Regions from separate parts of the Clostridium estertheticum genome, predicted to be linked through region 2. Evidence: riboswitches for the same ligand, from Rfam matches in the RefSeq annotation. Region 2 holds a riboswitch; each other region holds the start of a gene.
The links. A riboswitch is a leader RNA that binds a small molecule or an ion and turns the genes downstream of it on or off. The one in region 2 is predicted to bind S-adenosylmethionine.
Positions count from the first base shown of each region.

Region 1: it holds a riboswitch for S-adenosylmethionine, as region 2 does, so the genes downstream of both, A7L45_RS06980 (cofactor-independent phosphoglycerate mutase) here and A7L45_RS05075 (O-acetylhomoserine aminocarboxypropyltransferase/cysteine synthase family protein) in region 2, are expected to answer to the same signal.
Region 3: it holds a riboswitch for S-adenosylmethionine, as region 2 does, so the genes downstream of both, A7L45_RS03475 (trans-sulfuration enzyme family protein) here and A7L45_RS05075 (O-acetylhomoserine aminocarboxypropyltransferase/cysteine synthase family protein) in region 2, are expected to answer to the same signal.
Region 4: it holds a riboswitch for S-adenosylmethionine, as region 2 does, so the genes downstream of both, A7L45_RS20800 (methionine ABC transporter ATP-binding protein) here and A7L45_RS05075 (O-acetylhomoserine aminocarboxypropyltransferase/cysteine synthase family protein) in region 2, are expected to answer to the same signal.

Region 1 covers NZ_CP015756.1:1,488,981-1,497,260, reverse strand. The annotation lists gene thrC (threonine synthase) at 1-89, opposite strand, end outside; gene A7L45_RS06980 (cofactor-independent phosphoglycerate mutase) at 130-1,347, opposite strand; SAM riboswitch class I at 1,490-1,596, opposite strand; gene A7L45_RS06975 (vitamin B12 dependent-methionine synthase activation domain-containing protein) at 1,743-2,405, shown strand; gene A7L45_RS06970 (homocysteine S-methyltransferase family protein) at 2,386-4,767, shown strand; gene A7L45_RS06965 (hypothetical protein) at 4,939-5,418, opposite strand; gene A7L45_RS06960 (DUF956 family protein) at 5,625-5,999, opposite strand; gene A7L45_RS06955 (PTS system mannose/fructose/sorbose family transporter subunit IID) at 6,182-7,093, opposite strand; gene A7L45_RS06950 (PTS mannose/fructose/sorbose transporter subunit IIC) at 7,113-7,919, opposite strand; gene A7L45_RS06945 (mannose/fructose/sorbose PTS transporter subunit IIA) at 7,965-8,280, opposite strand, start outside.
Region 2 covers NZ_CP015756.1:1,063,879-1,072,158, reverse strand. The annotation lists gene A7L45_RS05095 (pyridoxal-phosphate dependent enzyme) at 1-1,336, opposite strand, end outside; gene yjeM (glutamate/gamma-aminobutyrate family transporter YjeM) at 1,649-3,154, shown strand; gene ybaK (Cys-tRNA(Pro) deacylase) at 3,218-3,688, opposite strand; gene A7L45_RS05080 (hypothetical protein) at 3,886-4,548, opposite strand; SAM riboswitch class I at 4,769-4,879, shown strand; gene A7L45_RS05075 (O-acetylhomoserine aminocarboxypropyltransferase/cysteine synthase family protein) at 5,046-6,332, shown strand; gene metA (homoserine O-acetyltransferase MetA) at 6,400-7,317, shown strand; gene A7L45_RS05065 (nitroreductase family protein) at 7,390-8,004, opposite strand; gene hydG ([FeFe] hydrogenase H-cluster radical SAM maturase HydG) at 8,182-8,280, opposite strand, start outside.
Region 3 covers NZ_CP015756.1:718,762-727,041, forward strand. The annotation lists gene A7L45_RS03450 (aminopeptidase P family protein) at 1-1,055, shown strand, start outside; gene A7L45_RS22710 (transcriptional regulator) at 1,137-1,298, shown strand; gene A7L45_RS03455 (P-loop nucleotide/nucleoside kinase family protein) at 1,503-2,102, shown strand; gene A7L45_RS03460 (Bax inhibitor-1/YccA family protein) at 2,129-2,776, shown strand; gene A7L45_RS03465 (DJ-1 family glyoxalase III) at 2,802-3,371, shown strand; gene A7L45_RS03470 (ABC-F family ATP-binding cassette domain-containing protein) at 3,542-5,281, shown strand; SAM riboswitch class I at 5,417-5,532, shown strand; gene A7L45_RS03475 (trans-sulfuration enzyme family protein) at 5,650-6,765, shown strand; gene A7L45_RS03480 (FAD-dependent oxidoreductase) at 7,019-8,280, shown strand, end outside.
Region 4 covers NZ_CP015756.1:4,488,030-4,496,309, reverse strand. The annotation lists gene A7L45_RS20835 (energy-coupling factor ABC transporter ATP-binding protein) at 1-260, shown strand, start outside; gene cbiM (cobalt transporter CbiM) at 286-1,326, shown strand; gene A7L45_RS22665 (transglycosylase domain-containing protein) at 1,374-3,815, opposite strand; gene rd (rubredoxin) at 4,462-4,623, shown strand; gene A7L45_RS20805 (YnfA family protein) at 4,879-5,214, shown strand; SAM riboswitch class I at 5,314-5,434, shown strand; SAM riboswitch class I at 5,518-5,618, shown strand; gene A7L45_RS20800 (methionine ABC transporter ATP-binding protein) at 5,736-6,731, shown strand; gene A7L45_RS20795 (methionine ABC transporter permease) at 6,732-7,388, shown strand; gene A7L45_RS20790 (MetQ/NlpA family ABC transporter substrate-binding protein) at 7,468-8,268, shown strand.

The sequences.
Region 1 (8,280 bases), 430 kb from region 2:
CCATCTTCGCTAAGACCTCTTGCAATAGCTTCTGCTGATTTCACTAGTTTTTCATTTCCACGAGTACTCTTATAATATATTTGCTTCATAATATTATTCCTCCTATTTCATCTTTTATATTAATTTCTCTTATTTTCCGCCTTTTATAAAATAATCCATTAACTTATATCCTTCTGGAAAATACAAACCTGTCTCTTTCGCCGTAAATTCATTATAAGTGTCACTTCCACTTTCTTTTTCATCATTGCTTTGGTATATTAAAAATGGCACAGGATCACTTGTATGTGTCCTAAGAGATAGAGGTGTTGGATGATCTGGAAGTATTATCATTTTATAATCTTCACCTAATTTCTCCATCTCATCTTTAATAACCTGTACTATCTGGTTATCTATAAACTCTATAGCTTTATATTTATTTTCTATTTCACACCTATGTCCACATTCATCAGGAGCCTCAATATGAACATAAACAAAATCATTTCCCTTTTTCAATTCTTCAAGAGCTGCTTTTGCTTTCCCCTTAAAGTTAGTATGAATATTTCCAGTGGCACCTTCTACCTCAATAACATCCATTCCTGCACACATACCAATTCCTTTTACTAAATCAACTGCTGAAATTACAGAACCTTTTAAATTATATTTTTTATAAAAGCTAGATAAGAGTGGTTTTTTTCCTTCTCCCCAAATCCATATTGAATTGGCTGGTTTAAGCCCTCTTGCAACTCTCTTTTTATTTATATCGTGATTTGATAAAAATTTATTGCTTTTCTTTGTCATTGAATCGAATATCTCGCTACCTATCCCTTTCGGCATATAGTCTTTTACCTTTTGACCTAGTATATCGTGAGGTGGTGTAAGTGTCCATGAATAAGGCCCCTTGTCCCATATTATTAAATGCCTATAACTAATCCCTGGATAAAACTTAATAGACTCAGTCTCTAAATACTCACTTAAATCTTTTATTAATACCCTTGCCTCGTCCGTTGTAATTTCATCCGAACTATGATCAAGCATAATCTTTTCCTCATATGGCCCGCCTTCCGACACTGTTACCAAATTGCATCTAAATGTAACGTCTGTATCTAACATTGTGATTCCCATACTTGCTGCCTCGAAAGGTGAACGACCACTATAATACACAGCTGTATCATATCCAAAAACAGTCATATTTGCTGTATCGCTTCCTGCTGGCATACCATTTGGAACGGTTTTAACTAAGCCTTGCAAACCATGCTTTGCCATATAGTCCATAGCAGGCGTCTTTGCATATTGAAGAGGTGTTTTATTATCTAGTTCCTTAACTGGATAATCTGCCATTCCATCACCGAGTACTACGATATACTTCATATTAACACTCCTTTATTGCTTATTGTATAAATCTTTTTAATTATTCAAATTTTCTAATAATTTTTTTTATTTTAATCCTATTAAAAAAACTGCCTTCAAGTAAGAAAGCAGTTTTCTGTATTACTATACATAAAAAACTGATTTCTTATTATTCAGAACTATGTTCTGCAGGAATTGACACCATTACATCAAAAAAATGTCGGTTGTCGGGTTTCATAGGGCCAGTCCCTCCACCTCTCTAAATAAGAAATTTATTAAATTATTTTTTTTATTGTAACTCATACAGATATAAATGTCAATGCAAACCTAGGCCTATTTAATGTTATTAATAAATATAATATTTGCAATTATCGTATTTATACCTTATTCTAGTATAAAACTAAGTGGAGGCTACTATGGAAATCGATAAAAATGAAGTTTTAAGATATTTGGGATATAAAAACCAAAAGATAGATAAAAATATGACAAATTTAATTGATGAATGCACAAGAGAAATAATTGATATAAGCGAAGCTAGTTCAGTATATGAAATTTTTGATATTGAAAGAAAAAATGGTTTTCTTTTTCTATTAGGTAGCACTTTAGTTTTAAAAGATAATGATATAAAAGATCTTCTAATAAACTCTGACAAGTGCGTCGTTATGGCTGCGACTCTCGGAACGGCTGTGGATAGCAGACTAGCCTACTACTCAAGATTTGATATAACAAAGGGTGTAATTATGGATGCCTGCGCAAGCACAGCAATAGAGTATGTTTGTGATGATCTCCAAGATGAAATCATGAAAAATTCATTAAAAGAAGACCTATATATTACAACTAGATATAGTCCAGGTTATGGAGACTTCGCTATTGATAATGGAGTCGAAATACTAAATGTATTGGATGCATATAAAAAAATAGGACTATCTATTACTGAAAATAGTATAATGCTTCCAAGGAAATCTGTAACCGCACTTATAGGCCTTAGTAAGACTAAAAATTTAAAAAAGCGTACTGGATGCGCAAGTTGTAAAAATGTAGGTTGTGAATTCAGAAAGGATGGTGGATGTTGTGAATAAAAAAATAAATTTTAATGATTTTTTATTATTTGATGGTGCTATGGGAACAATGCTCCAAAAATATGGAATTAAAAGGGGTGAATTACCCGAAAGTTATAATGTATTGCACCCAGAAATCATAGAAAAAATACATTTAGAATACCTAGGTGTAGGTAGTGATGTCATAACCACCAATACTTTTGGTGCAAATAGATATAAACTTAAAAATACATTATACAGTGTGGAAGATATTGTTGGAAGTGCTGTAAGGATAGCAAGAAGTGCTGCTAAAGATAAACTTGTTGCACTTGATATTGGGCCCATAGGTCAATTGATGGAGCCACTTGGAACATTATCATTTAATGATGCCTATGATACTTTTGCTGAGCAAATTATAATTGGTGCAAGAGAAGGTGCAGATATAATAATAATCGAGACAATGTCAGATATTTATGAGGCCAAAGCCGCCATTCTTGCAGCAAAGGAAAATAGTAGTCTGCCAGTTATATGTACAATGTCTTATCAGGATAATGGAAGAACATTAACTGGTACGGACCCAATAACTATGGTTAATGTAATTCAAAGCCTTGGAGTAGATGCACTTGGCGTAAATTGCTCTCTCGGACCAAATGAAATGCTTCCAATAATTACAGAAATACTTAAGTACTCAAGTATACCAGTTATAGTTCAACCTAATGCTGGTCTTCCTAAACTTAAAAACGGAGAAGCATTTTATGATGTTAACGCACATGAGTTTGCACAGTACGCAAAAATCATGGCAGAGATGGGTGTTACAATATTAGGTGGTTGCTGTGGAACCACAAGTCAGCACATAAAAGATATATCTGATATGTTAAAAGATTTGAAACCTGTAAAACATGATGTTAAAAAATTTACAGCTGTTAGTTCGCCTTCCTTAACAGTAGTACTTGGAGAAGATATAAGAGTTATTGGCGAGCGAATAAATCCTACAGGCAAAAAAAAGCTTAAAGAAGCATTAAAAAATAATAATTTGGACTATATACTACAAGAAGGCATAAATCAAAGAGATGCAGGAGCAGATATACTAGATGTTAATGTAGGACTTCCGGAAATTGACGAGCTCGCAGTTATGGTTGAAACTATTAAAGAGCTACAAAGCATTGTTAATCTTCCACTTCAAATTGATAGTGTACGGCCTGATGTAATTGAAGCAGCAGTTAGAATCTATAACGGGAAACCACTAATAAATTCTGTTAATGGTAAAGATGAAACAATGGAATCAGTATTTCCAATAGTTAAAAAATATGGTGCATGTGTAATTGGACTTACCATTGATGAGGATGGAATTCCCTCTACAGCTGAAGGTAGACTTAAGGTAGCTCAAAAAATTGTTAAAAGAGCAGCCGAATACGGAATAGATAAATCAGATATTATTATAGATTGTCTTGTTTTAACTGCCTCTGCTCAACAAAGCGAGGTTAAAGAAACTATTAGAGCCGTGCAGCTTGTTAAAAACACACTAGGCGTTAAAACTACTCTTGGTGTAAGTAATGTATCCTTTGGTTTACCTCGTAGGGGAATATTAAATAGAACCTTCCTTGCTGCTGCCTTAACTGCTGGACTTGATGCTCCAATACTCAATCCTCTATCTGAGGATATGATGTCCACGATTAATGCATTTAATGTTTTATGGAATAATGACATAGCATCAAAAAAATATATAGATATTTACTCAACCTATGAGGGAAAACAGACAAGTAAAGAAATTACTACAAATAAAGATTTAAAGAGCATCATTATTGATGGTATGAAGGAAGAAGCTTCAAAAATAACAAAAGAGCTCCTAAAAACTATGACTGAAATGGAAGTTGTAAATAACTATTTAATCCCCTCACTTGATATTGTAGGCCAAAAATATGAAAGTGGAGAAATATTTCTTCCCCAATTGTTACAATCTGCAGATACAGTAAAAAAATCTTTCCAGATAATTAAAGAAAGAATGATGGCAAGTACTGAGAAAAAAATTAGTAAAGGTACAATCGTTCTTGCAACTGTCCGTGGAGACATTCACGATATTGGTAAAAATATAGTTAAAATTCTACTCGAAAATTATGGATTTGATGTAATAGATCTTGGAAAAGATGTACACGAGGATGTTGTTGTAGACGCAGTACGTAATGGTAATATTAAATTAGTTGGTTTAAGTGCACTTATGACCACCACTGTTAGAAGCATGGGTGAAACAATAAAGGCGCTTCGTGACAATAACCTTGATTGCACTGTTCTTGTTGGAGGCGCAGTTTTAAATGAAGAGTATGCTAAAATGATTGGCGCAGATTATTATGCAAAAGACGCAACACAAACTGTGAAATTTGCCAGAAAATTATTCGAATGTGAATGATGGTGCTACCCCTATGACCTTTATCTGACGTAACTTGAAATAAGAGTTTGAAACGTGAAATTTCATTAATAAATTCTAATCTTTTGCTAATATAAAATTTCAATGTTTCTACTCTTCTTATTTCAAGTCGCTCTGGATAAAGTTCATGGGATTATCCATCGTAATTCAGCTTTAAATAACGTGCTTTTGTACTGTTTCATTTACTTTTGATTTTAATTCTTCTTTTATAGTAAACTCAAAACTGTAATTGGTTTTGAAAAATGTACTGACTTTAAATTGAATAGTAGTTGGTAATATCCAACTATAACTTTTAACTTTAGACCATTTATAAAAGTTTCCAGAGCCATATATCCCGTTTTCTCTTATTTCTGAACTATGTGAACCCCTTATTATATTATAAATTGAGATTTCAATCCAAAATATGTCCATTAAAATATTATCATAAGTGTTATCCATATAATGAAGATACCCTAATATGCACCATGAGATAATCATCACAGCCCAAAGGATAGACCAAATGGTAGCCCAAATTCTATTTTTGTTTGTGTTTATAATAAGTTTTCCATGTTGGCTTACTGTATATAATTCTCTGGACATCATTAAAAAAGCAATAATATCCATAATAAGGGTTATTTTTATTATAGTATCCATTCATATCCCCTCCAAAAAATCCATTTTTCATCACTAACACCACTAAAATTATAACATATTTTCTATATTTTTAAATACAGATTATTACTATAGTATATCGATTATCATATCAAATAGCACATAATCTTATGAAGATAAATATAGCATTACCAATAAAAAATAACATGCTAATTATGGTGTTAATTAACATGTTATACTTTAGTTTATCAACTCTTCTTGAATCTCGATTTAACCGCTCGCTTTACAACATCAAAAAAACTTAACGAATTAACCATATTATTTGGGTCAACATATTTTCGAATAGCACGAAGCACTCTTTTGGGATCTTTAGAAGAAAAAATATAGTTAACATTTTTCTTATTTTTAATCGCATATCGTGGAATCCACTTTCCCTTTAGCATTACGGACGCAATGACCTTATCAACTTCTTCCCAAGGAATTTGAACATTTTTGCGAGAATCACGAGAACTATAAAACTCAAACCCTTTGTCGCCGATCATAATTTTCCCATAATCTGTAGAGCCTGTAAGCCATGTTGCCTCAATTACTAGATCCACCTTTGTATTGAGTGATTGAATCATACGATCTACCTCTTTTCTATTTATGCACACATTTGTTTCTATTAATTAATCTTTTTACCTCTTGACTATAATATATAATATACATTCTTAAGATGAAATAATCAAGTACTACAAATCACAACCATCAAAATAGTTTTAGTAATAAAAAAACCCAGGCCAAAAGCCCAGGTTGAGTAAAAAAATTACATTAAACCGATTAAGTGGAAAACAATACCCACTGCGAACAGTCCAAAAATAATTGTAATTGGAGATACTTTCTTCTTAAGCAACCACATACAAAGTAATGTCAATCCTAATCCTGCAAGTCCAGGAATCAAAGAATCCAAGTTATTTTGTAGTGTAGTAACCTTATCAGGAGTTAATGACAAACCGCCTTTTTGTTGCAAAAGAGCTTGTTTAATACCTTCTGCTCCAGCAGGTATTTTGCTCCAATCAATGAAAGCACCATTAGCTAACTTAACTGTTGATACTATAGGTGTAAATACAACAGTTACCCATCTGTTAACTAATGATCCCAAAATGAACATACCAAGTATGGATGCTCCTTTTGTAACATCTTGTAGTAAATTACCTGATACATCATCAGTAATTTTAGAACCTGCTTTGTAACCAAACTCTTGTGTATACCATGTAAATGACATACGGATGGCATTCCAAACTACGAAAAAGATAATTGGTCCAAGTATGTTACCAGCCATAGCAAGAGAACCAGCTAATGCCCCTAAAATCGGTCTAACAGTAAACCAGAACACCGGATCACCAATACCAGCTAAAGGTCCCATCATACCAATTTTAACACCTTGAATAGTTATGTCATCAATTGGTAAACCATTTGCACGGTCTTCTTCTAATGCTAATGTTACACCAATGATTGGTGAAGCCACATATGGATGAGTGTTAAAGAACTCCAAGTGACGTTTTAGTGCAGCTGCACGATCTTCTTTAGTCTTATATAATTTTTTGATTGCGGGTATTAATGCATATGCCCAGCCACCGTTTTGCATTCTTTCGTAGTTCCAAGAACCTTGAATGAAAGTTGAATGCCACCAAACAGAAATACGATCTTTTTTTGTTAATTTTAATTTATTTACCATTTTAGTATTCCCCCCTTTCTTAGTAAGTGTCAATAATATCGCCTAATGGATCACCAGTATTTGAGCTTCCACCATTACCTGAGCCACCTTGTTTAGTAAGCTTTAAGTAAATAAGAGCCACACATACACCGATTGCTCCTAGTCCGATAAGTGTAATTTGTGAAATAGTTGCAAGTACAAAACCAATTGCAAAGAATGGCCATACTTCTTTTGTAGCCATCATGTTGATTACCATTGCATAACCAACAGCTACGACCATTCCACCACCGATTGCGAGTCCACCTGTGAGCCATGTAGGCATAAGTTCAAGTGCTGTCTTAATCGGACCAGCACCAACTGCTAAAATCAAGGCTGCTGGGATTGCATTACGTAAACCCTGCATGCAAATAGCAATTATATGCCACATTTCAACTTTTCCGATATTTCCTTCTTTAGCAGCAGCATCCATAAAATGTGCAAACGCTGTAGCAATTGTACGACAAAGAATTGTTAATAATAGACCTGCAACTGCTAGTGGAACCGCAATAGCGATAGCTGCTGGAACTCCTGCTACGCCTTGTCCACCAAGAACTAAAATAATTGCGGATGCAACAGATGCAAGTGCTGCATCTGGTGCTACGGCAGCACCTATGTTTGCCCAACCTAAAGCAATCATTTGAAGACTACCACCTAAAATTAGGCATGGTAATAAGTTACCTGTAACTAAGCCGATTAACGTACATGCAATTACTGGTTGATGGAAATCAAATGCATCCAAGACACCTTCCATACCAGCTAGAAATGCCACGATAACGACTAATATCATTTGGATTATATTTATATCCATGATTATTAATCCCCCTTTTTCATTTAAAATAGTTAAATAGTTAAATTATTTCAGTTTATTTAATTCTGCTTGTGCTTTTCTAAGAATTTCGTCCATATTTCCCTTTGAATCATTTGGAACTTTACGAACATCAAAAGTAAGTCCAGCTTGTTTAAGCTTCTTGAAGGTATCAATATCATCTTGATTAAAAGCAAGTACTTTGTTTGGTTGAACTTTACCTATAGCATGAGCCATAGAGCCAATATTGATTGTCTTAAGTGGTACTCCACCTTCTACTGCACGAAGTACATCTTGTGGATTTTCAAAAAGAAGCAATGCACGTTGTCCGCCAAATTGTTTATCATTTTTTGCAAGTTTAATC
Region 2 (8,280 bases):
TATATATCATCCTGTCGTATACATGGTTAAAGCCCATTTTACGATAAAGATTTTTAGCCCTTTTATTATCAAGATCTACATGAAGGGACAGATTACCATCTGTTAGCTCAATTGCACGCCCTATAAGTTCCGACGCCACACCTCGCCCTTTATTACCCGGCTTAACACCAATATATGCAAGGTGGTAAGTTGGAATAAATCGTTCAAACCCCATATTTACTACAATACAGATACCCTGTTCTTCACCATTTCGTTTCGCTATTAATAAAAAGCCTTCCTTCATAGCTTTTTCTATAGCATCCACAGTCTCTCCCACTGAATCATTATAAGTAGACAACCAATCACGTGTCATCTCAAGCAGCTCTTCTTTGTTTTTATCATTAAAACTTTTAATCTCACACACTTCGATTTCACTTCTTGCATCATTTAAAATAATTAAATGTTTTCCATTACTTAGTTTCCCTTGATTTGCCTTTTTGATAAATGCTGCCATTGCATATGATTCCTTCCTGGATACCATAACACCTTCAACGTCTCTTAACATGTTAGCCGCATTTTTTAAATCAATTTCTTCAATCTCAATCATTTGGGCACGTGTATCCATAATTATTTTCTCAACTGTTGCAACTATACCTGTATAATCATCTTCCATGTATAAATTAGTTTTTGCAGTATCTTTTTCCTTGCTTTTAATCCCACCGATTTGCATCTTTCTAACGTACTCGTCCATTGAATCTTTCCACGACGGATTTGAACCACATATTAATTCAGGTAACTTACATAATTCTTCATGTACCCAACTCTTAATTAATCCACTATATACACTTGAAAGTGTATATCCAAGGCCTAATTGTATTGTAATTGTATCAGCTTTAAAATCCATACGTTCTAGGCACTCTCTTGTCATATCCTCTAGCACAAGATGGCTAATAATATTATTCAAATTCCATTCACACATCAAATACATGTTGTTTTTTTCTGCTATCTCTCTTAAATTAGAACGCGTAATAGTATCTTTTTTATCACGCATATCAAATAAAATAGATTTATCTATTCTGGAAATCTTCCATTTCTCTTGTTTAAATAAAGGAACCTTAATCTCAAGTTCATTTAACTTTGCAAATAACTGGACCGATTGTATGTAACACTCAGACCCATCAACTAAAATTTTTTTAAATCCATTAGCAATCGCATCTTTAACTAGAACTTCTGAAATACGATCATATTTATGTCCTGATGGATTAGCTCCTTCAAGTTTTAAATATATCTCTGAAATACCTAATGCCTTCTCTAATTTTTTTGCTCTCATTAACGGTGTTCTTCCACTTTTTCGCATAATCTCTCCTTCAACACTTAATTGTGATTAAATTCAAAAAACACTCCAACTTTTTAAACCTTTATAGTTAGCGTGCCCATTTTATTAAGCTATAATTATTTATATTATAACATTTTAAGCTTAAATCAGCAAATACAAGGTAAATCATCATCATCATCATTATATTAACACTTTTCAAAGATTAGTTAAAATTTACATTATTGTATAATTATAGCTGATTATGGACTTAATAAAGGATTGATTTTTTTCTTGTTTTATATATAATTATATTAGTAGAGTAAATTTATTTACAAGCTCGTTAGGGGGAAAGAAATGTCAGAAAAATCAAAAAATATTAAGCATTTAACATTGGTACCATTGGTATTAATGATTTTTACTTCAGTTTACGGATTTAATAACATTCCAAGATCATTTTATAAAATGGGTTATGCTGCTATTCCTTGGTATATCTTATCAGGAATAACGTTTTTTATACCTTTTGCTTTCATGATGGCTGAGTTCGGTGCAGCTTTTAAGGATGAAAAAGGTGGAATTTATTCATGGATGGCAAAGTCCGTAGGAGCTAAATTTGCCTTTATGGGAACGTTTATGTGGTATGCATCTTATGTAATCTGGATGGTTAATGTTGCGTCAACAGTTTGGGTTCCAATATCAAATGCGATATTTGGTACAGATACAACAAAGACTTGGGGTTTATTTGGATTAACGGGTCCTAAATTTTTAGGAATACTCGGAATATGTTGGATATTATTTGTTACAATTATATCAACTAAGGGATTAGATAAAATAAAAAAAGTAACTTCACTTGGAGGTACTGCAGTAGCATTATTAAATATAGTTTTATTTATTGGAGCTATTCTAGTCCTTGTAGGAAATCATGGTCATTTAGCTCAGCCAATAACTGGAATTAGTTCATTCATAGATTCACCAAATCCTAAATTTGTTGGGAATATACTTCAATCATTTGCATTCGTAGTATTTGCTATATTTGCTTATGGTGGTATTGAAGTTGTTGGAGGACTAGTTGATGAAACAGAAAATGCTGAAAAAAACTTCCCTAAAGGTGTTGTTATTTCAGCAATTATTATCTCAATTGGCTACTCACTTGGAATATTCCTTGTTGGTATATTTACTAACTGGTCTACTGTTATGACTGGCGATAACGTTAACTTAGCTAATGCTGGTTATGTAGTAATGAACAACCTAGGATATTCTCTTGGTAATGCATACGGTGCAACCCAAGTTACTTCAATAGCAATTGGACATGGTGTAGCTAGATTCGTTGGACTTTCAATGTTCCTAGCTTTATCTGGTGCTTTCTTTACACTAATGTTCTCACCATTAAAACAATTAATTGAGGGTACGCCACCTAAATTATGGCCTGGGAAAATGGCAGAAATGAAAAACGGAATGCCTCAAAATGCAATGTGGATTCAAGCCATAATAGTTTGTGTTATGATTTTCCTTGTTTCTGTTGTTGGTGGAGCTTCTATGAAAAAGTTCATTGAAATATTAGTTTCAATGACTAACGTAGCTATGACTCTTCCATACATGTTTATAGCATTTGCTTTTGCACCATTTAAGAAAAACAAAGCTATTGTTAAACCTTTTGAAATATTTAAAACTAACACAAGTGCTTTAATATGGACAATAGTAGTTATGTTCACTGTTGGATTTGCAAATTTCTTTTCAATAATACAACCAGCACTCGAAGGAGACTTACCAACAACCCTTTGGAGTGTAGGTGGTCCAATATTTTTTGCTGTAGTTGCAATAATAATATATTGGATCTATGAATGGAGATATATAAACAAATAACTAAAAAGTAAAAAAGATGATTTCTATATTAGTTAGAAACCATCTTTTTTTATTTTTTTAGGTTTACTTTATTAAATCAGCAAACTCACCATCTACGATATCTTTTAATAAGTTCGGGTTTAACTCTATTTGAAATCCTATTTTCCCAGCACTTACAATTATCTTATCTATTTCAAGTGCTCCTTTGTCAATAAATGTTTTATACTTTTTCTTCATACCTATGGGTGAACACCCACCTCTAATATATCCTGTACACTTTTGTAGATCTCTAAGGTCTAACATTTCTATGCTCTTTTCATTAGTTACTCTAGCTACTTTTTTAAAATCTATTTCTTGTCTGACAGGAATCACAATAACATAAATTTCTTTAGAATTTGCATGTGTAACTATGGTTTTATATAGGTATTTTTCATCTCTACCTATCTTCTTTGCCACAGATATCCCATCTACTTTATCATCTTTAACCTCATAGGTCATAACATTATATTCTATATTCATTTTATCTAAAATACGCATAACATTTGTTTTTATCATTGTTATCCCCTTTGTTTAAATTTATTTATAACATAAATTATTTCGTGGTTCTCTTCATTATATCCTCTTTCTGTCCCATCTGCACTAATACTCATAAGTATGTGTACTTTACATAAAAAAAACTGCCAACATGCTTCAGCAGTTTTTTAGAATATAATAATAACTTAACTTATAATACTTAATAAAATTTAATCATATTAATATCCGTAATTATAGCCTCTGCCTCCAAGTAAAGTTCCGATAATTAATATTCTAGCTATATCTTGAAGTCCCCCACCGCTGAAGCGACGTCTTCTCCTCATCATATCATCACCATCACCATCATCTCTGCAATCATCCTCATCATAATCATCCTTATGGTGCTCTTTGTACTTGTCAGCTATTTCTTTACAGACATGATCCATTTCCTCCTTGCTAGGGCAATACATCTTTCCATGTCTTGCAACCATCATATCGCAATGATGCTTTACCATCGGATGCATCCTATGGTAAACCTTAGGGTACATGCTTTTTAACTCATCATCATCTTCCTCACACATAGGCATATTCATCATTGGCATGTTCATCATTGGCATGTTCATCATGGACATATTCATCATAGGCATATTCGCCATAGGCATATTTCCCATAGGCATATTCCCCATTGGCATATTTCCCATTGGCATATTCGCCATAGGCATATCCTCCATTTCCATATCCTCCATTGGCATATTCTCCATTGGCATATTCATCATAGGCATATTCATCATGGGCATATTCATCATGGGCATATTCATCATGGGCATATTCATCATGGGCATATTCATCATAGACATACATTGTCCAAGATTTTCACAATTTTTACAACGATAATCGTACATAAGTACCTCCAAAATAATATTTATACTTTATATTATTCTATTTCCATTGTTTTGTTACCGCGAGCAGTACTTATTTGTTATAATATCACATTTACCTTTTATCTAGTTTTTAATCGACAATTTATTTTATTTCTGTACATATTAGTCTGTAAATTTGTTTTTAGACTATTGACAATATTCAATAAAAGCTTTATCATATCTTTAACAACTTAATACAAAATACTTATCAAGAGAGGTAGAGGGACTGGCCCGATGATACCCGACAACCAGCATTTATAGCGAAATGCAATGGTGTCAATTCCATCAGATTGTAAAATCTGAAAGATAAGGAAGATAGCAAATTTTATTATACAATTTTATTGTTTATTAAAGTTAATCGTGCTGCTTTCCTTATAGGAGAGTTGCTTTTTTTTTATAAACCTTTACGTATAAAAAACGAACATATATTTACAGTATAATTCAATAAATTAAAAATAATATTAAAGAGGAGAATTAATATGAGTGAGAGAAAATTAAGTTTCGAAACATTACAGGTACATGCAGGACAAGTCCCAGACCCTACTACTGGTTCAAGAGCAGTTCCAATTTATCAAACATCATCTTTTGTCTTTAAAAATGCAGATCATGCAGCAAATTTATTTCAATTAAAAGAGCCAGGTAATGTATATGCAAGAATAATGAATCCGACTACTGATGTTTTCGAAAAGAGGGTAGCTGCTCTTGAAGGTGGCGTTGCTGGACTTGCTACAGCTTCCGGACTAGCTGCAATATTCTATGCAATACTTAATGTAGCTAGCTGTGGCGATGAAATCGTAACTGCAAGTACACTCTATGGTGGTACTTATGAATTATTTAATGTTACACTTAGGAAACTTGGAATTAACGTAATATTTGTAGACCCAGATGATCCTGAAAACTTTAGAAAAGCAATAACAAACAAGACAAAAGCACTTTACGGTGAAACAATAGGGAATCCAAAAATAAATATTTTAGATATAGAAGCAGTAGCAAAAATCGCACACGAAAATAAAATACCACTTATTATTGACAGTACATTTGCAACTCCTTTCCTATGCCGTCCAATTGAATTTGGTGCTGATATAGTTATCCACTCCGCAACAAAGTTTATTGGTGGACATGGAACTACTATTGGTGGAATTATAGTTGATGGTGGTAAGTTTGATTGGAGGGCAAGCGGTAAGTTTCCTGATTTTACAACGCCTGATAAAAGCTACAATGGACTCGTATATGCAGACCTCGGTGCACCAGCATTTGCTTTAAAAGCTAGAGTTCAGCTTCTACGAAATACTGGCGCTACTCTTAGTCCCCAAAGTGCATTTTTATTTCTTCAGGGACTTGAATCATTGTCTTTAAGAGTTGAGAGGCACGTTTCAAACGCTAGAGCCGTAGTTGAATTCTTAAGTAAGCATCCAAGTGTTTCATGGATAAATTACCCAGAGCTCGAAGGAAGTAAATACAAAGATTTATCTAAAAAATATCTACCAAAAGGCGCAGGTTCAATATTTACTTTTGGAATAAAAGGCGGACTTGAGGCAGGAAAGAAATTTATTAACAGTGTAGAGTTATTCTCACTACTTGCAAATGTTGCTGATGCAAAATCACTTGTAATTCATCCTTCAAGCACAACTCACGCAGAGCTCAATGAGCAAGAACAAAAGGCTGCTGGAGTTACTACAGATTTGATAAGACTTTCAATTGGTGTAGAAGGTATTGATGACATTATATACGATTTAAATCAAGCCCTAGAAAAAGCAGTTAAATAGTCACAAAAATAATTTATGAATCTGTCATATTATAATACGCAAGATGCATTACCTAAGGAGGATTTAGATGCCAATAAAAATACCAGACAATCTTCCAGCATATAAGACTCTAAATAAAGAAAATGTTTTTACTATTACAGAAGACTGCGCATTTCATCAAGATATTAGGCCATTAAAAATTATAATTTTAAACCTAATGCCTACAAAGATTGATACAGAAACGCAACTTCTAAGACTTCTTGGTAACTCACCACTTCAGATTGATATAGTGCTTCTTCACCCAGAAAGTCATGACAGCAAAAATATATCACCTGAACATTTAATTAAATTTTACAATACTTTTGATGAAATAAAAGATTCTAAATTTGATGGAATGATAATAACAGGAGCACCTATTGAAAATGTTCCTTTTGAAGAAGTAGATTACTGGGATGAGCTAAAAAAAATCATGGACTGGAGCGTGCGCAATGTATTCTCCACCCTACATATTTGTTGGGGTGCGCAAGCTGGGCTTTATTATCATTATGGAGTTCAAAAACATAAACTATGCAAAAAACTGTTTGGAGTATTTAAACATACGGCAACGCAGAAGAATGTTAGGCTATTGACTGGATTTGACGATGAGTTTTATGTTCCGCATTCAAGGCATTCTGAAATAAAGAAAGTTGATATTGATAAAGTCGATGAACTTAAAATTATATCAGAATCAGATGAATCAGGAATTTACATTGTATCAGCGAAAAAAGGACGGCAGATTTTTATAACAGGACATTCAGAATATGATCCATTAACGCTCAAAACAGAATATGATAGAGATATCGCAAATGGTTTAAATATTGATGTACCAAAAAATTATTATCCACAAGATGATCCAACTAAAACACCTATTGTAAAATGGAGAGGTCATTCAAGTTTACTCTTTTCAAATTGGTTAAACTATTACGTTTACCAAGAAACCCCATATAATCTGGTGTATTTAGAATAATAACAAAAGCGGCCCACAATCTATGGCGCCGCTTTTGTTATTACAATCTATTAAATTATAATTTAAAATATTTTAAACTTCTTTAACTATCTCATCGTACCCTCTTCTATATGCTCTTGGGTAAAGTGTATTACTCTCATCTAAGTGACCAAGTGAAATTAGCATAACTACAGTCTTATTCTCATCAAGTTCAAATTCTTTTCGTACACCTTCAAAGTCCATTCCGCTCATTGCATGAGAATCAACTCCAAGACTCTTAGCTGCATACATTATAGACATTGCGAGCAATCCTGCGTTACTTTCAGCAAACTTTAATTTATTTTCGTTTGATGTGCCGTATAAACCAGCTGCCATTCCTTGTGTACCTGCTAATTTTTCTTTATCTCCACCCATTAACTTTAACATATCATTCCAAGTAGGGTTTGATGCTTCATATCCTGTTTTGTTACCTACTATAATTAAAGTAACTGGAGCTTCTAATATCTTAGGTTGAGCTGCAAATTTATGCAATCTTTCTTTACCCTCTTTAGATTTTACTGCTATAATCTCCCAAGGTTGAAGATTAAATGCTGATGGTGCTAGAACCGCAAGGTTAATTATATCTTTAAGTAATCCAGCCTCCACACCTTTATTAGTATCAAAAAAATTAATAGCTCTTCTACCTTCATAAACTTCTTTTAAATTCATTTAAATTCCCCCGATTTCTTTTATTTATCACATTATCTATTAGTAATAATTATTATATACTTTATATTATTATACTATTACTATCTCAGCAATATGTCAAGTAAATGATAAAATCACTTTATTATATGAAAATGCAAAAAAAGGTAGAGCAAATTCTACTCTACCTCTTTTGTATTTTTAGAAACGGAAATCTCTTTTTCCATCTTTAAGTTCTTTCAAATACTCCGTTGCAATTTCTCGAACTTTTTCACTTTTTATATTTGGAATCTCATTTTG
Region 3 (8,280 bases), 350 kb from region 2:
CGGAACTAGAAAAGGCTAATGTAGAAATAAAACCTTACGAAAGCATAGGAGAATTTTTAAGGAAAATCAAAGATGGAGCAATATTACTTGATGCGGCAAGAACTAGCACTTGGATTTATAGTTCCATAAAGATTAAGATTTTAGAGGCTATGGATATTACTACAAGGTTTAAGGGTATAAAGAATGAGATTCAAATTAAAAATGTTAGAAAGGCTATGCTACGCGATGGTGTGGCTATGGTTAAATTTATAACATGGATGAAGAAAACTATAAAATCGCGCAATATTACAGAAATAGAAGCATCAGATAAAATCGAGGAGATAAGAAGTGTAGGAGAAAATTTCTATGATCTAAGCTTTGCATCAATCTCAGCTTATAAAGCAAATGCTTCTATGCCTCATTACTGCGCTACAAAAGAAAATCAAGCTACTATAAAGCCGGAGGGGCTTTACCTATTAGATTCTGGTGCTCAATATTTAGATGGAACAACAGATATCACAAGAACATTAGCTGTAGGTCCATTGACAAAGGAAGAAAAAACAGATTATACCTTAGTATTAAGAGGGATGATTAATTTAACATTGCAGAGATTTTTATATGGAACAACAGGTTCAAATTTAGATATTATAGCTAGGATTCCACTTTGGAATGCAGGTATGGATTATAAGCATGGAACAGGACATGGAGTAGGTTTCTTTCTAAATGTTCATGAAGGACCACACCGAATATCTGTGCTTCCCAATAATATTGTGCTTAAAAAAGGAATGATAGTCTCCAACGAACCAGGAGTTTATAAAGCAGGAAAGCATGGTATAAGAATAGAAAACTTAGTTGTCGCTCAGGAAGATGAAAAGACTGAGTATGGTGGACAATTTATGAAGTTTGAGACTTTAACGCTTTGCCCTATAGACTTAGATGCTATAGATGTGTCCTTATTAACAAATGATGAAAAATCTTGGCTAAATAATTATCATAAAACTGTATTTGAGAAGCTTTCTACTCATTTACAGGGAGAAGAATTAGCATACTTAAAAGGAGCAACAATAGCAATATAAGTATAAATATTTAATTTTAAAAGGAAATAACTCTCAAATGCAGAATAGATATATGAAAGATTATTTTAAGGGGGTCAAATAATGCCAAAATTTGAAATTCCAAAAGATAAGGACGAAATAAAACGACAAATTAAAGCCTTGCAGAGCCTACTACCTATAGATGATAAAAAAAGCGATAGGAAAAGCAAGCAAATACATCAAGATGAAATTAAAGCTCTAAAAAAAGCATTAAGCGGCAAATAAGAGATATTAACTATTGCAGGTACGTGTGAATGGTAAGAAAAGGATTAAGGCATAAAAGCTTTAATCCTTTTCTTTTGTTCACGTCCACCGGGGAAGTTTATAAGCGAAGTGAATTTGCTAAATTATTAAACAGGAAAAAGGGGTATAATAAAGTAAACATGAAAAGTTTCAGACTTAAAAATTTTTGACTAGGAGAGGATTGTTATGAAAAAACTGATTTTAGTAACATCACCACCAGCAAGTGGAAAAACTTATATCGCAAAAAAGCTTGCCGAGGCATTACGCCATGTTGTCTATCTTGATAAAGATACACTCATAAAATTATCAAAACAGATTTTTGTTGTAGCAGGTGAAGAATATAATAGAAGCTCAGATTTTTTTAATGAAAATATACGTGATTATGAATATGAAACAATAGTAGAAATCGCAATGGAAGCTTTGAATTATGATGATATTGTGCTAATTAATGCACCATTTACAAAAGAAATACGAGATTTAAACTATATTAAAAAATTAAAGGTAGCATTAAAAGATAAGAACGCATCTTTAGTAATTATTTGGGTAGAAACTTCAATCGAAGTAACGAGGCAGAGAATGATTGAGAGAAATTCTGATAGGGATACATGGAAACTTGCGAATTGGAATGAATATGTAACAGGAATTAATTTTGATGTTCCTATTGCGTTGGATGATCCGTGTATAAAAGATGATTTACTTATATTCCAAAACTCTTCTGAGGAAGAATTCGAAGGTTCCTTAACAAAAACAATAGATATACTGGAAGAATCATCGGGTAGAAAATAAATATAATAACAAAGGAGTATGTTAGTATGGAAAGTAATAGTTTGATAAAAAGCAGATCTACTTTTATAGGAAAGACTTTGTGCCTAATGGCAGTTGGATTACTAATAACATTTATAGTTGGTCTGTTTACGAGTAACTATATAATGAATGTATCTACAACAGTAATTTACGGGGCTATGATTCTTGAACTAGTCATGGTTATAACATTAGTTAAGATAGTTGCTAAAATGTCTACAGCATCTGCAATATTTTGGTTTTTAGTTTATTCAGCTTTAAATGGTGTAACATTGAGTATAGTTTTTTTAACTGTAAACCAAGGTCAATTAATTACTGTGTTTGCTTTAACTTCATTAATGTTTTTAAGCAGTGGAATGGTAGGGATAACAACAAAAAAAGACTTAAGTGCAATAGGCCAATTTGCCATGATGTTTGTAATAGGTTTAATTTTACTTACTATTATGCAGATGTTTTTCGTTTCTTCCACATTCGATTTAGGTGTATGTCTCTTAGGTATAATAGTATTTGGGGCATTAACAGCATATGACATGCAGAAAATAAAGCGTATGCAAGTACAAAGTAATGATATGCATGGGGTTGTGCTTGCGGCATTAACTTTATATTTAGACTTTATAAATATATTTTTGTTTGTACTTAGGTTATTTAGTAGGAGATAATAGTTAAGAGAAGGGGAGAGTTAAATTGAAAAAAGTTGCAGTTTTTTTAGCAGAAGGATTTGAAGAGGGTGAAGCATTATTTGTAGTTGATGTTTTAAGAAGGGCAGAATTTCAATGTAATTTGGTAAGCATCAATGAAGAAATGGTAAAAGGTTCTCATGGTATTGTGGTACTAGCGGATAAAATTATAAGTGATGAAATAAAAGAATACGATATGATTGTTTTACCTGGTGGATTACCTGGTGCAAGCAATTTAAGAGATGATGAAAGGGTTATTGAATTAGTAAAATATTTTGATAAAGTACCGGAAAAGTTTGTTGCAGCTATTTGCGCAGCACCGATGATTCTAGAAAAGGCAGGAATTATCAAGGGACGCACAGTAACATCATATCCTGGAGAGGAATATACTACATTGCTTAAAGATGCAAATTATGTTGAAGATATTGTTGTTGTAGATGATCACTTGATCACTAGCAGAGGACCAGCTTCTGTCCTACCATTTGCTTATACATTAGTAGATGCATTAGGTGGCAATAGTAGTTTGTTAAAGCAAGGAATGCTTTATAATATGGTAAAAGAAAGTCAATTCGAGTAGATAAAATGAAATGATTGAACTTAATCTTAAAAAGTGTTATGCTATCTATGGTAAACTAAGTAGAATATCTCTACTAGATAAAATTCAAGTATAAAATTACAATTGAGAAGAAAATACATTGAAGAGCTTATTTAATAGGCTCTTTTTTAGTGATAAAGAGAGGTAATAATATGATAAAAGTTGATAATTTGTCCTACTCGTTTCCGCAAAAGGATCTATATAAGAACATTTCATTTACATTAGAAGATGGTCAACATTGTGCTTTTATAGGAACAAATGGTTGTGGAAAAAGTACACTTATAGATATAATTATGGATCCAGAAAAATATATGTTCGATGGAAAGCTTGAGATGGACTCAGATTGTAGAATAGGCTATGTAAGTCAATTCTCACAGCTTGGCGAAACAAAAGAAATTACAGTTTTCGAATATATTGGTGAAAAGTTTATTAAACTGCAAAATGAAATAACATCTATTTGTAGCGAAATGGAAACATCTTCAGATATTGAACCTTTACTAGAAAAGTACCAACAAACTTTAGATGCATTTGGTGCAATTAATGGGGATAATTTCGAAAACAATATTAATAAAAACCTAAATCTTGCAAACTTAAGCAAGTATAAAGATCTAATGATATCTGAACTTAGTGGTGGAGAATTTAAGCTTATTCAAGTAATTAAGGAAATGTTAAATAGTCCAGAATTAATGATTATGGATGAACCCGATGTGTTTTTAGACTTTGGAAACCTTAATTCTCTTAAAGATCTAATTAATTCACACGTTGGAACAATGTTAATTATTACGCACAACAGATATCTATTGAATCATTGTTTTAACAAAATTCTGCATCTTGAAAACATGGAGCTCCAAGAGTTTGATGGAAGCTATATTGAGTATAACTTCTCTTTACTCCAAACGAAAATTGAACTGCAAGAATTAGCTACTTCTGATGAGGAAGAATTTTGGAGAAATGAGATGTTGATAAAAAAACTAAGATATCTCGCAACTGAGCATACTGAAGCTGCTAGAGGAAAATCTCTAAATGCTAGAGTTAAAATCCAAGAAAGATTAGAAAAACGTAGAATTAAAGCGCCATTTGTAGATATTAAAGAGCCGAGTATCAGTTTTGTTACAGATAATGAAATGGAAGAAACAATTGTTTTAAAAGTTAATGATTACAGTGCTCGCTTTGATGATATACTTTTAGAAAATGTTAACTTTGAGATTAAATCTACCGATAAAGTAGCTCTTGTCGGATTAAATGGTACCGGTAAAACAACCTTAGTTCAAGAAATCTTTAAAAATAATAATGATTCTATTGAGATAAACCAGCAGGTTGAAGTGGCTTATTTATCTCAACTTCAAGGCAAAACATTAAATGAGTCTAATACTATACTTGAAGAATTTTTTGATGTTGGTTTTAAAACTTATGAAGAGATTAAGTCATATATTTCTGGTTATGGTTTTGAAGAAGAAATCATTAATCAAAAGATAGAGTCTTTATCTGGTGGAGAAAAAAATATGCTTCAACTGGCTAAAATTTCTGCTAGTAATGCAAATTTGTTGATTCTTGATGAACCGACAAGTCATTTAGACACCTATTCACAAATAGCACTAGAAAAAGCCATAGAAGACTATAAAGGTGCGATTTTAATGATTTCTCATGATTTTTATACTATAGTAAATTGTATGGATTTTGTTTTAATCATTGAGGATAAAACAATTAGAAAAATGAGCATGCGAAAGTTTAGGAAGATGATTTATGCTAGTTATTTTGACAAAGACTACTTAGAAATTGAACAAAAGAAAAAATTAGTTGAAACTAAAATAGCATTAGCTTTAAAAGGGACTGATATTGAGCTTGCAAAAGTTTTATCTGATGAGTTAGAAGGGCTGATTAAGTTACTCTAAATTTAGTGAGTAGTTAAGAGTACTAGTTTACGGATAGAGAAGATAATTGGAGTGATTATCAGATAAAAGTATTGACATAATCATATTTAGTGATTAAAATTTAGATAAGTTAATTTAATATTGATAACAATCTTGTTCTTATCAAGAGAGGTGGAGGGACTGGCCCTATGAAACCCAACAACCGGCATTCTCATTCGAATGTAACGGTGTTAATTCCTGCAGAAATGAAATATATTTCTGGAAGATAAGAAAAGACGCAGATTTTATTTGTGTGCTGCTTTTCTTTTGAAAAGTGGCTTTTGTTTTTTTATGGAAAATAATAGGAGGTGGCGGTTTTGAAAACAGACTGTAATAACTTGGAGACAATAATGGTTCACGGAAGTGGTGAATGGGAAGATCAAACAGGGTGTATAAGTATTCCAATATATCAAAGTGCAACATTTAAACATAAGGGATTAAACCAAAGTACTGGTTATGATTATTCAAGGCTCCAAAATCCTACTAGGGAAGAGCTTGAAAAAACTATAGCGAAACTTGAAGGTGGAAAGGAAGGTTTAGCATTCTCAACTGGTATGGCAGCAATAGACTGTGTTGCAAGACTATTAAAACCAGGAGAACATATAATAATATCAGATGATTTGTATGGTGGAACTTATAGGCTTTTTGAAGATGTATATAAAGTTTATGGTATTGAATCAACATATGTAGATACAACAGACCTAGAAAAAATTACAATGGAATTAAAGGATAATACAAAAGCTATTTACATGGAAACTCCTTCTAACCCAATGATGAAAGTCAGTGATATAGGGAAAATATCAGCTTTAGCAAAAGAAAAAGGTTTAATTACAATAGTAGACAATACTTTTCTTACACCTTATTTTCAAAGACCAATGGATTTTGGTGCAGATATAGTAGTTCATAGTGGAACAAAATTTTTAGGTGGACACAACGATACTCTGGCAGGTCTTTTGGTAGCTAGTAGAGAAGATTTAATTGAAAAATTAAGGTTTACTCAAGTTTCCATTGGAGCTACTCTTTCACCTTTTGATAGTTGGCTCATACTCAGAGGTATAAAAACTCTTGCAATAAGGCTTGAAAAACAGCAAGAAAATGCAAAACACATTGCTTTGTGGCTTAAAAACTGTGATGCTGTTGAAAAAGTATATTATCCGGGATTTAAAGAGCATGAAGGTTATGAAATTTCATTAAAGCAGACAAGTGGATTCGGATCAATAATTTCATTTACGGTTAAGGAAAAGAAAGCTATAGGCAAAGTACTTGAAGAAGTTGAAATTGTAACTTTTGCTGAAAGTCTTGGTGGAGTAGAGAGTCTTATAACTTATCCATATCTTCAAACACATGCGTCTATTCCTGAAGAAATAAGAAATAGAATGGGTGTTACTGATAAGCTTTTAAGGCTTTCAGTAGGCATAGAAAATGTAAATGATATTATATATGATCTAAGCAAAAGCTTAAATTAGTTCTCTTAGGCGATTTCATTGTCTCTTCTAGATAGGATCATTGATATACTCTAAAATTAGAGTTATAGTTATAGTGTTAATATTGTGATAAAGAACTATAAACCATATTAGCAATCTTTATACCTTAAAGTTAATTAAGGTATAAAGGTTGCTTTTTCTTATATCATATCCAACATAAGCCATTATGTTGGTTGTTTATCATGTCGATTTGAATGCTTTAGAAAACATGGTGTTATATATTAGGAGGGATTTTATGTACAAGCAAGCGGAAAACAAAGTAGGAATGATTACAAAGACAATTGAAACAGAGGTTATAGTATGTGGAGGTGGTACTGCTGGTATTATTACAGCACTAACAGCTGCAGAAAATGGTGCTAAAGTTATTTTGCTTGAAAAGGGAAATAATTGTTATCCACCACGTACTTTTATTGGAGCAATAGGTTCGAAAGTACAGAAGGAACATGGAGTAGAAATAGATAGGAATGAAATTGTAAATGAATTATGTCGTCATGCCTGTTATAGGGTAGATCAAAGATTAATTAATCTTTGGGCAGATGAAAGTGGAGAGATGATAGATTGGTTGGGAAGCATAATGATAGATAATGGTATGAAAGTTACTCTTGAAACTGATATCAATAAGAATATGGATATAAAAGAGTGGTCAACCTGTCATTGTTTTTATAATGATAATATGGAAAACAAAAAAAGACCTGTAAAAATACTTGAAGAAAGAATGAAAGCACATGGGGTCGATATAAGGACAAGAACTCCAATGATTCAGTTGATAAGGGATGATGATAAAGTAGTAGGTGTTATTGCTAAAAATTCAGATGGAGAATATATTCAAATAAATGCAAGTAAGGGAGTTGTACTTGCCACAGGTGGCTATTCCAATAATATGGAAATGTTAAAGGAATTAAATCCAATTGCTGCATTTAATATAAGTTCACTTCCATTAACACCAGGTGTAACAGGTGATGGAATTAAAGCTGCTAAAAAAATAGGAGCTGAAATGGATCTTATTTCGACGGCAATGATTTTTGATCGTGGAGCAGTTAAGCCAGGAAAAGTTGCGGGAGAACCATTTGAAGATAAATTGTTTTGGTTAGGTAGTCAGCCATTCCTTAAGGTAAATAAATTAGGTGAGCGTTATACAAATGAATCAGTTCCATATGATTTTTGTATACATGCTGCTAGTATGCAACCAGGTAAAGTGTGGTGTTCTATATTTGATTCAAATTGGATGGAAGATGTACTTAAATTTCACACAATTGGTTGTTCACGAGTGGTACTTCCAGAAGATATTGAAAAATATCCATGTAATTTTAATGTGAAAATTGTAGAAGGAATGAATGAACAATTGTTAAAAGCTGGTTATATGCAACAGGCGAATACAATTGAAGAACTTGCTGAAAAATTAATGCTTCCTCCTAAAACATTAGAAGCAAATATATACCATTATAATGAATTATGTGAAAAAGGTGAAGATGAAGATTTCGGAAAGACATCTTTTCG
Region 4 (8,280 bases), 1.3 Mb from region 2:
TTAATCTATTAGTAAAACTTAATAGTGCAGGCAAAACTTTAATTACATGTACTCATAATTTAGACATTGTAGAAGAAATAGCTGATAGGGTAATAGTTTTTAATGAAGATCATAAGATAGTTGCTAGTGGTTCACCTAAGGATATATTATCAAATAAAGAATTATTACTTTCTGTAAATCTTATAGATGAGCATTATCACAGACATGTTCACTCAATTGATAAAAGCATGCAACATGATCATTATCATTGTCATGAATAGTCCTTAATTTTAAGGAGGAGATATTATGCATATACCTGATGGATATTTAAGTCCTCAAACATGCGTCGTACTTGGAACGCTAGCGATTCCAATAATAGGAATAGCAGCAATAAAGTTAAAGAAGACATTAAAGGACAAACAAGTTCCACTACTTGCAATTGGAGCAGCTTTTTCGTTTACTATTATGATGTACAATGTACCGATACCTGATGGTACTACTGCTCATGCAGTTGGAGCTTCACTACTTGCAATAATTTTAGGCCCTTGGGCTGCAGTAGTTGGAGTGAGTATTGCACTTATAATCCAAGCGTTTTTCTTTGGAGATGGTGGAATCCTTACACTGGGGGCTAACATTTTCAACATGGCATTTGTGATGCCTTTTGTAAGCTATTATGTATACAAGTTAATATCAGGTAATTCTGAAATTTCATCAAAACGTAGATTTATTGGTTCGATTATAGCGGGATATGTAGCGATTAATATTGGTGCTTTGTGTACTGGAATCGAACTTGGGCTTCAACCATTATTATTTCATAAACTTGATGGTACTCCATTATATGCACCATATACATTGATGCAAACATTGCCTGCTATGATGTTCGCACATCTTGTAATAGCAGGACCTGTTGAGGGAATAGTAACAGGACTAGTAGTAAAATATATGCAAAAATCGAATACTGACATGCTTATGATTTATCCGCCTGAAAAATCTTTACCTGGAAAATTTCAGATGATAGGTAGTTTAAAGAAGTATTGGTATGTTTTAATAACTTTAATTATTTTTGCGCCGCTTGGATTATTAGCTAAAGGGACTGCTTTTGGTGAATGGTCTGGTGATGATTTAAAATCAAAGCTTGGATTTATCCCAGAGGGAATGGCGAAACTTTCAGATAAATGGAATGTTATGCTGCCAGATTATTCTGTACCAGGATTTGGTGATAATTTCTTTAAATCATCTTTAGGGTATATATTTTGTGCAATTGTTGCTTTAATAATAATATTAGCTATAACTGGAGTTATAAGTTTTTTGCAGAAAAGAAAAAATGCAACTAATAATGTTAATTAAAAAGGGTAAATGTTATTTTAACATTTACCCTTTTTAATTAAATTTTGCTAGTTATGAGTATTAGTATTAGTTTTAGGAGTGTTATTTGATTTAGGCGTATTTACGTTAGTGCCATTGCTGTTATTAGTATTTGTTCCAGTAGCGGTGCCAGTGCCGGTTCCAGTTCCAGTACCAGTACCAGTACCAGTACCAGTTCCAGTGCCGGTCCCAGTTCCGGTTCCGGTTCCAGTCCCAGTACTGGTTCCAGTTCCATTGCCAGTTCCGGTATTAGTCCCAGTGCCAGTACCATCAGTTTTCGTAGGTGTCTTTTCTTTTGCAGGTGTTTCTAAATTAGATTTTTTATTGGTAGTTTTTTGATCATAATTTAGCTTGTTTTTACTTGTATTACTTGATTGATAGTTATCGTCGCTTTTTAAGTTGCTACCATTTGGGTTTAGAGCGATGTATAACGTATCCATTAATACTCCGTTTTTATCAATTACCGTATTAGGTCGGGTGAAGTCCTTTTGAACTAAACCTTGATGTAGATATTCCATATACTCTTTCCATATTTGACCAGGTTCCCTAGCTCCAAACATGTCCTGAGCAGTTGGTGTATCATCTCCTACCCATACAGAGGTTGTATAGTAGGGAGTATACCCTATAAACCAACAATCTTTTGATTCGTCAGTAGTTCCTGTTTTGCCTGCAGCATAAGGATAGTCATTAAGGGATAAACGATTTCCTGTTGAATAACTTTCTGTTAATACACTCTTTAAAGTATCAGTCATAAGGTAAGAAGCACCACTATCATAAACCTTAGTTTGATTATATTTGTTTTCAAACAATACTTGATTAATTACTGTATTAGTTATTTTACTTACGTTTGTTGGTTCTATAAATTTACCGTTTCTCGAAAGGGTTGAATAACCTGAAGCCATTTCAACAGGGGTGACACCCTTTGTAAAACCACCAATTCCAACTACGGGGTATTCCTCAGGGGTTATATATTTGAAACTCATATTTTGCAAATATTTCAGCGATTTCTTTACACCATTGTCTTTTACTAATCTAACTGGAATGGTGTTTATAGATATATCAAGTGCATATTTCAAAGATACAGAACCACGGAATATATGGTCATCATTATTTACTTTATCTATTGGTGCATCTACATATGCACTTGCTGGAATATATCCTCTTTCAAATGCAGGAGTATATGCTATTAATGGCTTTATAGAGGAACCGGGCTGTCTTACCCCTAAAGAGGCCCTGTTAAAGGTGTTGCCATATTGACTTCTGCCTCCAACTATAGCTACAACTTCTCCTGTGTTATTATCTATTGTGACGCTTGCACCTTGTTTTTTATATAAACCAGAGGTGTTAGATGTTTGTGAATAGTTAGCTAGTTTATTATCTACTACACTTTGTAATTTTTCTTGCTTTGCAGTATCAATAGATGTGTCTATTCTATATCCCCCACTAAGAAGAGTTTTTTCCTTGTCCGCATATTCAGTTTTATACTTAGCAAAATAAGTTTCACTATCTTTATCACTACTAAAAGAATATTTTGGAACAAAACCATCTTGCTCCATTAATTTCAGTGTCGCATTATGAACGGCATATTCAACACTGTAGTCTATAGGTGCTGTTTTTGTATAAGGCTTTACATTTAATTTAATAACTTCTGCTTTTGCGGTATCAAATTCTATTTGTGATATCTTCCCTAAACTTAACATCTTATCTAAAACTAAATTTCTTCTATTTAGTGCATTATCCATGTGCTTAATAGGGTTATAGTAAGATGGATTGTTAGGAATCGACGCAAGTAGAGCTATTTGTGAAACATCTAAGGCTCTGTTACTCTTTTGAAAGTAAAATTGCGCAGCACTTTCAATGCTATAACAGCCATTACCGTAGTTTATGTTATTTACATAATATTCTAATATTTGTGCTTTGGAATATTTTTTTTCTAAATCTAGTGATATAACAGACTCTTCTAATTTTCTCCATATAGTTACGTCAAATGTAAGAAATACATTTCTTGCTAATTGTTGTGTTATTGTAGAACCACCTTGAAGCACAGATCCTTTGGATTTTATATATACCCAAATGGATCTTCGTATACCTTTATAGTCTATACCATTATGTTCATAAAACCTCTCATCTTCAATTGAAGTGACTGCTTGGCTTATATATGGATTCAAGTCAGCATCTTTTGTATAATAATATGAGTTGGTCTTAAATTCTTTTAATAATACGCCTTTATTATCGTAAACTTGAGTTGGCTTTCTGGTATTAAAAGCAGTGTCATTTATATTTTTGGCTATGGTGTTACCGGCTGCAATTGTTGATTTTATTTTAGCATTATATTTAATATAAATATATCCTGAAGCTGCTGAAACTGATAAGAAAATTACAACAAAAAATATCAATAAACATTTAACAACCTTTTTCCAAAGTTTCTTTTTGACTTTTGTTGGTTCTATGATTTTTGCATTATCATTCATTAATATTCCTCCTTTTTTTTTATCCTACAAAAAAGAAATTGTCCAGGTGGGGTCCTTGGACTATTATGATTTTTGTATACACAATGGAGGTGCCGTTTTGTGTAAGGTGTATTTGGATGAGTAGTAAGGTATAAGTAGTCGCCACGAGTAATGTTCTATTTTAAATTAAAAAATTGTATCTGAGAAACTATATATAAGAAAACACTGTAAGTTCTTATTATACTATTAAAAAAGGTATAATGTTATGTAAATATAATACAATTATTTTACATTATTGTCAATAAGATGGTAACAAACTGATTGGTACTCATTATTTGTTAATTATAATTAAATATAGCAAGGCGAAATATTATAAGAATAAGCGCTAAATTATACAATATATACCATAATATTATATATTATTATTATTTATATACTAATAATATATAATATGATAAAGTTTTTCAATAATAAACCGAATATTTATATATGCAAATGTATTTAAGGAAGCAATTAAAATCTAGTAAATTAGATAAGGAAGATTGACATTATAAATAACATATATTATGATGAAATGGAATTAGAGAAATAAGTAGATTATGAAAAGAACATGGGGAAAATAAATCGAGAAAAATCAATAAAAAATTAATTCAGAGGAGATGTTTTTATGGATAAGTATGTTTGTTTGGTATGTGGGTATGAATATGATCCAGAGGTAGGAGATCCAGACGGCGGAATAGCACCAGGTACTAAGTTTGCAGATATTCCAGAAGATTGGGTTTGTCCACTATGTGGAGTTTCAAAATCAGATTTTGAAAAAGTAGAATAAAAACAAAATACGATTAATATAATGTAATTTAAAAGCCAGGTATATTTAATAATAAACGATTAAATATATCTGGTTTTTTGTAGTTCATAAAAAGAAACTGCGGTTTGAAATGCGAAGTAATAATTTGCATTAATAAATGGCTTTATTTGAGACTAAGTGTGAGTATAAATATCAAGTGATATTGATACTTATACTCATTTATGGTATAGTAAATTGAATTAGTATATAGTAGTTGTCCATTAAGGAGATATATGTATGGGAATAATTAAGTCAGTATTTTATTTTATTATAGCCGGGATATTTGAAATAGGCGGGGGTTACTTTGTATGGATATGGTTGCGGGAGGGTAAAAGCATTTGGTACGGAATTTGTGGAGCTATAGCACTTATTGTATATGGTGTAATTCCGACGTTGCAACCTCCAAGTGCTAATTTTGGTAGAGTCTATGCCACATATGGTGGTATCTTTATTGTATTATCAATATTATGGGGATGGAAGATAGATAATATAATTCCTGATAAATTTGATTTGATAGGTGGCACTATAGCAGTAATTGGAGCTGTTATTATTATGTATGCTCCAAGAGGGTAGAATTTGATGAAGAATAAAATTTCAAAAAAAGAATTAAGGTTATTTCTTTACATATTAAACATATAGTGATACTATAGATATAATTTAATAAGTTAGTTATTCTCATCAAGAGAGATAGAGGGACCGGCCCGATGATATCTCGGCAACCATCAGGCGATAATTGCCTGAATAGGTGCTAATTCCTGCGTTAAGTCAATAGTAACTTAGCGGAAGATGAGAGAGGTGTCGTTGAATATTTATACCTCTTTCATCGTTATTGGTGAAAGAGGTTTTTTGATTTTTTATAAATTAAAATTTAATAATGTCTTATCAAGAGAGGTGGAGGGACTGGCCCAATGAAACCCGACAACCAGTATCGCAAGATACATGGTGTTAAATCCTGCAGCATGGCTGCAAGATAAGAATAAGTTTGGAAGTAGTGCCCAAGTTTATTCTTGGGCACTATTTTTTAGGAAAATATATAACAATGGTTACAATAAAATAAAAATGAATTGTAAGGCATAAAGAGGAGCAGAGATATTATGATTAAAGTTAGTGGTGTAAGCAAAAGTTTTTCAGAGGTAAAAGTGTTAAGTAATGTTTCATTTACAGTAGATAAGGGTGACATTTATGGTGTTATTGGGCATAGTGGCGCGGGAAAGTCTACTTTGCTTAGATGTTTTAATGGGCTTGAGACATATGATACAGGAACTATTAACATAATGGGCAAGGTGGTTAATGAGCTAAGCCGTAACGAGCTTCGTGAGTTTAGAAAAGATGTAGGAATTATATTTCAAAGTTTTAACCTTATTAATAGTAAAAATGTTTTTGACAATATAGCATTTCCACTTGAAGTATGGGGGAATGATAAGAGCTATATTAAGGAAAGAGTAGATGCCTTAATAGATTTAGTAGGTCTTAATGATAAAGTGAAAACAAACGTAAAGCAGTTAAGTGGAGGTCAAAAGCAAAGAGTTGGAATAGCAAGGGCATTAGCGCTGAATCCTAAAATACTACTTTGCGATGAGGCGACTTCTGCATTAGATCCTAAAACTACAAAATCTATATTACAGCTTTTAAGAGATATAAATAATAAATTTAATATAACAATCGTCGTAGTTACCCATCAGATGGAAGTGGTAAAAGAAATTTGTAATAAATTCATTCTTCTAGAAGGTGGTAAAATTAAAAGTCACGGATTTACGGATGAATTATTTATTAAACCAACAAAAGAGATGAAAATACTTATTGGTGAGGAAGAATTATTACCAAGTATTGGTTACAACATTAAAATATTTTTCACAAAGGAAATTACCCAAAGTTGCTTAATAACATCACTAGCAAGAGAACTTGAAATTGATTTTTCAATAGTATGGGGAAGGCTTGAAAAATTTCGGGATAGTGTAATGGGTAGCCTTATTATAAATACGAATGAGGAAAATAAAGAAAAAATATTAAAATATTTAGATGACAGATCTATAGAGTGGGAAATTAATTTTGAATTAGAACAAGATGAATTAAATAAGGAGGGAGTATAAATGACATTTCAAGAAATTTTAATACAAATTTTACTGCCTGCATTATTAGACACAATGTACATGGTAGTAATATCTACGATTTTCACAGTGATTTTAGGATTTATTACAGCGGTTGGGTTAATTATAACTGGGCCTAAAGGGCTAAGGCCAAACAGCTTAGTTTATAAAAGCTTAAATTTAGTAGTTAACATACTTCGTTCTTTCCCGTTTATAATACTCATGATATCTATATTCCCTTTAACAAAGTTAATCGTTGGAACTACAATAGGTACTAATGCAGCTATAGTTCCACTAACTCTTGGAGCAGCTCCTTTTGCTGCAAGAATAATAGAGTCAGCACTACTTGAGGTGGATTATGGAATTATTGAAGCAGCCAAATCCTTTGGTGCAAAAACTCACCAAATTATATTTAAAGTTATGTTAAAAGAAGCAATGCCATCTATAGTTCTTGGAATTACTTTAACTGTTATAAATATTATAGGATATTCTGCTATGGCAGGAACAGTTGGAGGTGGAGGTCTTGGAGATGTAGCACAAAAATATGGGTATTATAGATTTCAGACGGACATAATGATATATACGGTAATAATATTAATTATAATTGTGCAAGTCATACAAGCATTAGGAAATTTATTGTATAGAAAAATGATTAAATAAGATATTAGTGATATTTAACATCAAATATGATGATTAATTATAAATTACAAAAAAAGAAAGATTAAGAGGGGGATTTAAAATGAAAAAAATATTAAGCATATTATTATTAGTAGTTGTAATTTTTACATTAGGTGGTTGTGGGACAAAGAAAGAGGCAGTAACAACTGATAAAAAAATTATCAAAGTAGGTGCTTCACCAATTCCTCATAAAGAAATATTAGAAGTTGTAAAACCAATCCTTGCGAAAGAGGGGTATACTCTTCAAATAGTGGAATTTAATGATTTTGTAACACCAAACACGGCACTTGCTGAGAAGCAACTTGATGCAAATTTCTTTCAACACGTACCTTATTTAACAGAATTTAGTAAATCAAAAGGGTTAGATCTGGCTTGGACTGTAAAGGTCCATATTGAACCTATGGCTTTGTATTCTGCTAAATATAAAAAACTTAGTGATATAAAAAATGGAGCAAGTATTGCTATTCCAAATGATCCTACAAATGGCGCAAGAGCACTTAGAGTACTTGAAAAAGCAGGGTTAATAAAATTAAAAACTGGAGACCTTATTTCCAAAATTGATATTACAGAAAATAAAAAGAAATTGAATATAAAAGAATTGGAAGCTCCACAACTTCCAAGAGTTTTAAAAGATGTAGATGCAGCGGTTATAAATTCAAATTATGCATTGACAGCTAAATTAAAATTAACAGATGCACTAGCAGTTGAAGCAAAGGATTCACCTTATGCAAATGTACTTGCTGTTAGAAAAGAAGATAAAGATAAGCCTTATATAAAGGCACTTTCAAAAGCATTAACTTCTCCAGAAGTTAAGAAATTTATTTTAAGTAAATATAAGGGCGCTGTAATTCCAGCATTTTAAATTTAGTTTAAA